2 regions of the Verminephrobacter eiseniae EF01-2 genome follow, and region 2 is predicted to be linked to the other one. Evidence: predicted binding sites of a transcription regulator. Region 2 holds the regulator's gene; the other holds the start of a gene.

Region 1 (3,966 bases), 2.6 Mb from region 2:
AGATCGCGCACCAGGCCGGCGTTGATCACGGTGAACTCGCCCGACAGATTGGACTTGACCGACAGATTGCCGAACGATGGTTCTATCGATGCATCGACACCGACGATGTTGGAGATGGTGGCGGTCGGGGCGATGGCCACGCAGTTGGAGTTGCGCATGCCGTCTTGCGCGATTTTTTGGCGCAGCGCATCCCAGTCGAGCCGCGACGATCGATCGACTTGCAAGTAATCGCCACGGGCCTGGGCGAGCAGGTCCAGGGTGTCGAGCGGCAACTGGCCGCGCTCCCACAGCGAGCCTTCGTAGCTCAGGTATTTGCCGCGCTCTTTGGCCAGTTCGGTCGAGGCCCAGTAGGCGTAGTAGCAAATCGCTTCCATCGACTGGTCGGCAAATTCCACGGCCGCCTGCGAGGCGTATGGAATGCGCAACTCGTACAGGCAGTCCTGGAAAGCCATCACACCCAGGCCCACCGGACGGTGGCGCAGGTTCGAGTCGCGCGCCTTGCGCACGGCGTAGTAGTTGATGTCGATCACGTTGTCGAGCATGCGCATCGCCACCGTGATGGTCTGGCGCAGTTTGTCGTGGTCGATCTGGCCGTCTTTCAAATGCTGCAACAGGTTGACCGAGCCGAGGTTGCACACGGCGGTTTCGCTGTCGCTGGTGTTGAGCGTGATCTCGGTGCACAGGTTCGACGAATGCACCACGCCCGCGTGCTGCTGGGGCGAGCGCAGGTTGCAGGCATCCTTGAACGTGATCCAGGGATGGCCGGTCTCGAACAGCATGGTCAGCATCTTGCGCCACAGGTCGGTGGCCTGCACCGTCCGGGCCGGCCCGATCGCGCCACGGGCGGCCTGCTCCTCATAGGCCACATAGGCTTTCTCGAAGTCGGCGCCGAACAATTCGTGCAGGTCGGGCACGCTCGATGGCGAGAACAGCGTCCAATGGCCTTTTTCCATCACGCGGTGCATGAACAGATCGGGAATCCAGTTGGCCGTGTTCATGTCGTGCGTGCGGCGGCGGTCGTCGCCGGTGTTCTTGCGCAGTTCCAGGAATTCTTCGATGTCCAGGTGCCAGGTTTCCAGGTAGGTGCAGACTGCGCCTTTGCGCTTGCCGCCTTGGTTTACCGCCACGGCCGTGTCGTTGACCACTTTCAGGAACGGCACCACGCCTTGCGATTCGCCGTTGGTGCCGGCAATGTAGCTGCCCAGCGCGCGCACGCGCGTCCAGTCGTTGCCCAGACCGCCGGCGAATTTCGACAGCAGCGCGTTTTCCTTGATCGACTCGTAGATGCCGTCGAGATCGTCGGGCACCGTGGTCAGGTAGCAGCTCGACAACTGCGAGCGCAGCGTGCCGCTGTTGAACAGCGTGGGGGTGCTGGACATGAAGTCGAAGGACGACAGCACTTCATAGAACTCGATGGCCCGGGCTTCGCGCTCGACCTCGTTGAGCGCCAGACCCATGGCCACGCGCATGAAAAAGACCTGGGGCAGTTCGATGCGGGTTTTGCGGACATGCAGGAAGTAGCGGTCGTACAGGGTTTGCAGGCCGAGGTAGTCGAACTTCAGGTCGCGCTCGGCCCGTATGGCCGCGCCCAGGCGTTGCAGGTCGTATTGCAGCAGGCGTTCATCGAGCAGGCCGTTGTCCACGCCCTTCTTGATGAATCGGGGAAAGTAGTCGCCATAGGCCAGCGCCATCTGGGCCTGGGGCACATCGCTGCCCAGCACCTCGCGCACGATGGTGTGCAGCAGCAGGCGGGCGGTGGCGTAGCTGTAGTCGGGGTCTTTTTCGATCAGCGTGCGCGCCGCCAGGATGGCGGCTTTGCAGACCTCGTCCATCGGCACGCCGTCATACAGGTTGCGCATGGTTTCGGCCACGATGGGGTCGGCCTTCACGTCGGGACCCAGGCCGACGCAGGCCGATTCGATCAGCGCTTGCAGGCGCGCGGGATCGAGCGCGACGCGCACGCCTGCATCGAGCACATGCAGCAAGGCGGCTGCGGGCTGCTGCGGGCTGCCTTGGCGCGAGCGCTCCTGGGTGCGGCGCTCGCGGTACAGCACATAGGAGCGGGCAATTTCGTGGTGGCCGCCGCGCATCAGGCCCAGTTCCACCTGGTCTTGCACATCTTCGATATGGAAGGTGCCGCCGCCCGGGCGCGAGCGCATCAGGGCGCGGGTGACGGTCTGGGTCAGGCCGTCGACGACTTCGCGCACGCTGGCCGATGCCGCGCCCTGCGTGCCGTGCACGGCCAGAAAGGCCTTCATCATCGCCAGCGCGATCTTCTGCGGCTGAAAGGGCACCACGGCGCCATTGCGGCGCATGATCTGGTAATGCTCGAGCGCATGGTCGGGGGCTGCCGCTGGCTTGGCCTGGACATCGGCAGGCAGGGTGTGGGCGGTGGCAGGCTTGTGCAAAGCGGCTTGCATGGGGAAAAATCCTCTTTCCGTGGTCTGGTGTTCGAGCGCGCCCGCAGCATGTGCATCACCGTGTGGCGGTGGGTCAGGCGCCGGGCCTGGTGCCCGGCGACACTATATATGGTGTCTGCGAGCTGTTCAAGACACTACCTGTAGTGTGGAGAGGCCAACGCGCCAGGGCAGAGGCTTCGGACGCCGCCGTGCCGCGCCAGGGACGCCGCAGGCGGCACGCAGGGCGCTTCAGTCCTTCGGAAAGCAGTGTCGGGGCCAGCCCAGCGCGCGCTGCAACTGCGCCCAGTCGAACCCGGGGCCGGGGTCCTGCTTGCGCCCCGGCGCGATATGCTGGTGGCCGGCGATATGTGCTATCGGGTAGCGCAGCGCAATGTCCCGGCACAGCATGGCCAATGTCCGGTACTGGGCAGGCTCGAAGTGCAGGCCCTCCAGACCTTCGAGTTCGATGCCGATCGAGTCGTCATTGCACTGGCCGCGCCCACGGTAGGACGACTGTCCTGCATGCCAGGCGCGCCGATCGCAGTCGACGAACTGTTGCGGCTGGCCGCTGCGGGTGATGAAAAAATGCGCGGAGACCTGCAGGCCGCGCAGGTTTTGGTAGTAGGGATGGGCCTGCGGGTCCAGCCGGTTGGTGAACAGTTGCTGCACCGCCGTGCCGCCGAACTCGCCCGGCGGCAGGCTGATCGAGTGCAGCACGATCAGGTCGACCGGGTTGCCTGGTGCCGGGCGCGGGCCATGGTTGGGTGACGGCAGTCTTGGGGCGAAGCGGTGCCAGCCGCCTTCCCATGGGCCGGCCGCATCCGGCAGGGCTTCAGTCGATGCCGCCATGTGGCTCTGGAGGCTCTTGATCGTTCGGGACGGCGATGTTCAGGCGCTTGATGCGGTAGCCGATCTGGCGCATGCTGATGCCCAGCCGGACGGCGGTCGCGCTCCGGTTGAAGCGCGATTCGCGCAGTGCGCGCACCAGTATCTCGCGCTCATGCTGGTCGAGCCAGGCTTGCAAGTCGCTCGGCAGCGGCACCGTGGAGCCGGCGTTGTTCCGTGCGAGCGGGTCCTGCGATTGCGATGTCCGGGCCGGCAGATCGGGGGTCGCGCCGGACGCCTTGGCGGTGGGCCAGTCGACCTGCAACTCCTGGCCATCGCTCAGCGCCACTGCGCGGTGCAGCAGGTTTTCCAGTTCCCGGACATTGCCCCTGAGCGGATGGGCTGCAATCGCGTTCAACGCGCGTTCCGTCAATGCGGGCAGCGGCATGCCGGATTCCTGGGCGATGCGTTGCAGCAGCGCGTTGCACAGTGCGGGCAGGTCCTCGCGCCGCTCGCGCAGCGGGGGGATCACGATCTCGATCACATTCAGCCGGTAGTACAAGTCTTGGCGAAAGCGGCCCGCCCGCACATCGGCGGCCAGGTCGCGGTGGGTGGCGCTGACGATGCGCACATCGACGGTCTCCTCCTGGGTCGAGCCCAGGGAGCGCACGCTGCGCTCCTGTATGGCGCGCAGCAGCTTGGACTGCATCACCAGCGGCAGGTCGCCAATCTCGTCCAGAAA
Region 2 (3,966 bases):
CTGGCACTGGGCCTGGCGGCCACGCGCAATGCTCCCATTGCAGACACGAAGTTCGGACTGCTGCGCATGTAGGCGCCAGCGTGCGCCGCGATGGCACTGCAGCCCGCTGGAGCGGGCCGGCAGACATCGAGGCGCAGTGCCGCAGCGCCAGCGTCCTGAAAAACCCGGCGCGTCGTCTTCGACATCGAGGGCAACGACTACCGCCCTACCGCCCGATCGTGGCCATTGCCTGTCGGTGGCCGCCATCGGCGGCATCACGGGCCGTGTGACGCACCGGGCCATGGCGGCTGGTGAAGGCATCTGCGCCATCTCGCGGCGCTACACTAGCCGGGTGCGCGACTCGGCGATAGGCGCTGCCCCCGCATATGAGCAAGGGCGCAGCCGCTGACGTGGAACCAGCAAGGGCTTTGCCGCTTGTGCAACGAACCACCGGGGAGCGTGCCGCAAGGGGATGGTTTCCTTTTGCGTTCCGCCGTTCGCCGGGGCAGCCCTGTTGCAAGGGACACCAGTTCATAAGCCTGTCATGTACCACCGCCATCTTCTCGTCGAGCAAACCGACCCTGAGCTCTTTGCCGCCATCGAGGCTGAAAACGCCCGGCAAGAGCAACACATCGAACTGATCGCCAGCGAAAACTACGCCTCGCCGGCGGTCATGTGGGCCCAGGGCACACAGTTGACCAACAAGTACGCCGAGGGCTATCCCGGCAAGCGCTACTACGGTGGTTGCGAGCATGTGGATGTGGCCGAGCAACTGGCCATCGACCGCGTCAAGAAACTCTTTGGCGCCGAGGCCGCCAATGTCCAGCCCCATTGCGGCGCCTCAGCCAACGAGGCCGTGTTCCTGGCCTTCCTCAAGCCCGGCGACACCATCATGGGCATGAGCCTGGCCGAGGGCGGCCATCTGACGCATGGCATGTCGCTGAACATGTCCGGCAAGTGGTTCAATGCGGTCTCCTACGGCCTCGACGCCGATGAGGTGATCGACTACGAGGCGATGGAGAAAAAGGCCCATGCGACCCGGCCCCGCCTGATCATTGCCGGCGCGTCGGCATACAGCCTGCATATCGACTTTGCCCGCTTTGCCCAGGTGGCCAAGGACGTGGGCGCGATCTTCATGGTCGACATGGCCCATTACGCCGGCCTGATTGCCGCCGGCCTGTACCCCAATCCGGTGCCCCACGCCGATGTGGTCACCAGCACCACCCACAAGAGCCTGCGCGGCCCCCGTGGCGGCATCATCCTGATGCGGGCCGCGCATGAAAAAGCCATCCACAGCGCCATCTTCCCGGGCCTGCAAGGCGGCCCGCTGATGCATGTGATCGCGGCCAAGGCGGTGGCTTTCCAGGAAGCGCTGCAGCCCGGGTTCAGGCTGTACCAGGAGCAGGTGCTCAAAAATGCCAAGGTGCTGGCCCAGACGCTGGCCGCGCGCGGCCTGCGCATCGTCAGCGGCGGCACGCAAAGCCACATGATGCTGGTGGACCTGCGCGCCAAGGGCATCACCGGCAAGGAGGCCGAAGCCGTGCTGGGCGCCGCCCACATGACCATCAACAAGAACGCGATCCCCAACGACCCGGAAAAGCCGATGGTGACCAGCGGCGTGCGCATTGGCACCCCCGCAATGACCACGCGCGGCTTCAAGGAAGAACAGGCACGCAGCACGGCCGAGTTGATCGCCGACCTGCTGGACAAGCCGCGCGACGCGGCCAACATCGCTGCGGTGCGCGCCAAGGTCGACGCGCTGACGGCCCGCTTTCCGGTCTACGGCTGATGGCGCTCTGCGTCCGGCCGCCCGATGAAGCCGCCATGAAGCCGCCATGAAATGCCCCTTTTGCAGCCACCTCGAAACCCAGGTCATCGAAACCCGGGTCTTCGAGGATGCCGCATCCATCCGCCGCCGGCGCCAATGCGCCGCCTGCAGCAAGCGCTTTACCACTTACGAGCGCTCGGACGTGAGCTTTCCGGCCGTCGTGAAAAAAGACGGCCGCCGCGTCGAATACGGGCACGACAAGTTGCTCGCCTCGTTCAAACTGGCGCTGCGCAAGCGCCCGGTCAGCACCGGACGGATCGACAGCGCCATCGAGCGCATCGAGGAAAAGCTGCTCAACCTCGGGCTGCGCGAAGTGCCCTCCAGCCGCATTGGCGAGTTGGTGATGCGCGAGCTCAAGAAGCTCGACAAGGTAGCCTACATCCGCTTTGCCAGCGTGTACCGCAGTTTCGAGGGCATCGACGACTTTCGCGCCCTGGTCGATGAGGTGCGCAAATGATGCGGCGGCGGCTTTCAGTGCGGCGCGTCCGGGCCGTCGGCGCCGCCTGAGCCTTTGACGGCGGCGGTGGCGGCGTGCAATGCGGCCTTGTCCCCCGCAGCGGCAAACTTGCTGTACTTGGCCAAAATCGCCACCAGTTGGCCATAGATGCGCGGATTGCCTGCCAGGCATTCGCGGTGTTCCAGAAAATCCGCCTCGCCGGTGAAATTGCCCACCAAGCCACCGGCCTCGGCCACCAGCAGTGAGCCGGCGGCCATGTCCCAGATCGCCAGGCCGGACTCAAAAAAACCATCGGCAAAGCCGGCAGCCACATAAGCCAGGTCCAGCGCTGCGGCGCCAGGGCGGCGCAGCGCTGCCGTGCGCTGCATCACGTCGCCCAACATGGCCAGGTAGCTCTTGAGGTCATCGCCCGGGCGAAATGGAAAGCCGGTGGAGACCAGGCAGTCCTTGAGCTCGGTGCGCTTGCTCACGCGGATGCGGCGCTCGTTCAGGTAGGCGCCGCGGCCCCGGGTGGCGGTGAACAGGTCATTGCGCGCAGGGTCATACACCACCGCCTGCTCGACCCGGCCCTTGACGGCCAGCGCGATGCTCACGCAGTACACCGGAAAACCGTGGATGAAGTTGGTGGTGCCATCCAGCGGGTCGATGATCCAGACGAATGGCGCATCCTTGGCGCCATGTTTGCGGCCCGACTCCTCGGCCAGGATGCCATGGTCGGGGTAGGCCGTGAGCAGCGTCTCGATGATGGCCTGCTCGCTGGCGTGGTCGACCTCGGTAACAAAATCATTGATCTGCTTTTGCGCGATCCGCACCGACTCCACATCCAGGGCCGCGCGGTTGATGATGGCGCCGGCGGCGCGTGCGGCCTTGATGGCCACGTTCAGCATGGGGTGCAGGTTGGACGACATAAACGATGATGGTGGGCAGGGCATCCTGCAAAGCAAAAGCGCCGGCGGAGGGGTTTTCCCGGCAATGCAGGCGGCGACAATCAGCGCGATCTTACCTGCCCGCCCATGAAGACCCGCTTCGTCCTGATCAACACCAGCCACGCCGGCAATGTGGGCGCAGTCGCCCGCGCGATGAAAACCATGGGTTTTGACGATCTGGTGCTGGTGGCCCCACGCTGGCCCAACGTGCTGCGGCACGAAGAAACCATACAGCGCGCCAGCGGCGCCCTGGACCTGCTCCGGCAGGCCCGCATCGTTGCCGGATTGGACCAGGCCCTCGATGGCATCAGCCACCTGTGCGCCACCGCGATGACGGCGCGCGACTTCGGACCGCCAACGACAACGCCGCGCGCGCATTTCGAGACGCTGCTGAAAAAAGAGCGCCCAGTGCATGATTCATCTGCGCCAGCGGCCACCCGGCCGACGGGTGTGGCGTTCCTCTTCGGCTCCGAACGCTTTGGCATGAGCAACGCCGATGTCTACCGCTGCCATGTGACGCTATCGATTCCCACCCAACCCGGGTTCGGCTCGCTGAACCTGGGCGCAGCCGTCCAGGTCATTGCCTACGAATGGCGCATGGCCCTGGACGGCTGCGGCTTGGCCGTGCCGGACGGCACCCCGGCGCGCCACCTGGCCGATGCCGTGCAGGTGGCGGGCATGCTGGAGCATTGGGAGCAGGCACTCACGCAGATCGGCTTTCTGGATCCCGCCGCGCCCAAAAAGCTCATGCCGCGCCTGCAGCAATTGTTCAACCG

The links. Region 2 encodes NrdR, which represses ribonucleotide reductase genes. Its sites were predicted from a motif close to CACNANATNTNGTG; they were not measured.
Region 1: the regulator NrdR is predicted to act here: its motif matches at 2,521-2,534, upstream of VEIS_RS07285 (ribonucleoside-diphosphate reductase subunit alpha).

Annotation. Positions count from the first base shown of each region.
Region 1 is NC_008786.1:1,671,013-1,674,978, forward strand. It holds gene VEIS_RS07285 (ribonucleoside-diphosphate reductase subunit alpha) at 1-2,420, opposite strand, end outside; gene ampD (1,6-anhydro-N-acetylmuramyl-L-alanine amidase AmpD) at 2,649-3,248, opposite strand; gene VEIS_RS07295 (sigma-54-dependent transcriptional regulator) at 3,232-3,966, opposite strand, start outside.
Region 2 is NC_008786.1:4,684,026-4,687,991, forward strand. It holds gene VEIS_RS20540 (carboxyl transferase domain-containing protein) at 1-72, shown strand, start outside; gene glyA (serine hydroxymethyltransferase) at 524-1,768, shown strand; gene nrdR (transcriptional regulator NrdR) at 1,815-2,264, shown strand; gene VEIS_RS20555 (inositol monophosphatase family protein) at 2,279-3,172, opposite strand; gene VEIS_RS20560 (RNA methyltransferase) at 3,278-3,966, shown strand, end outside.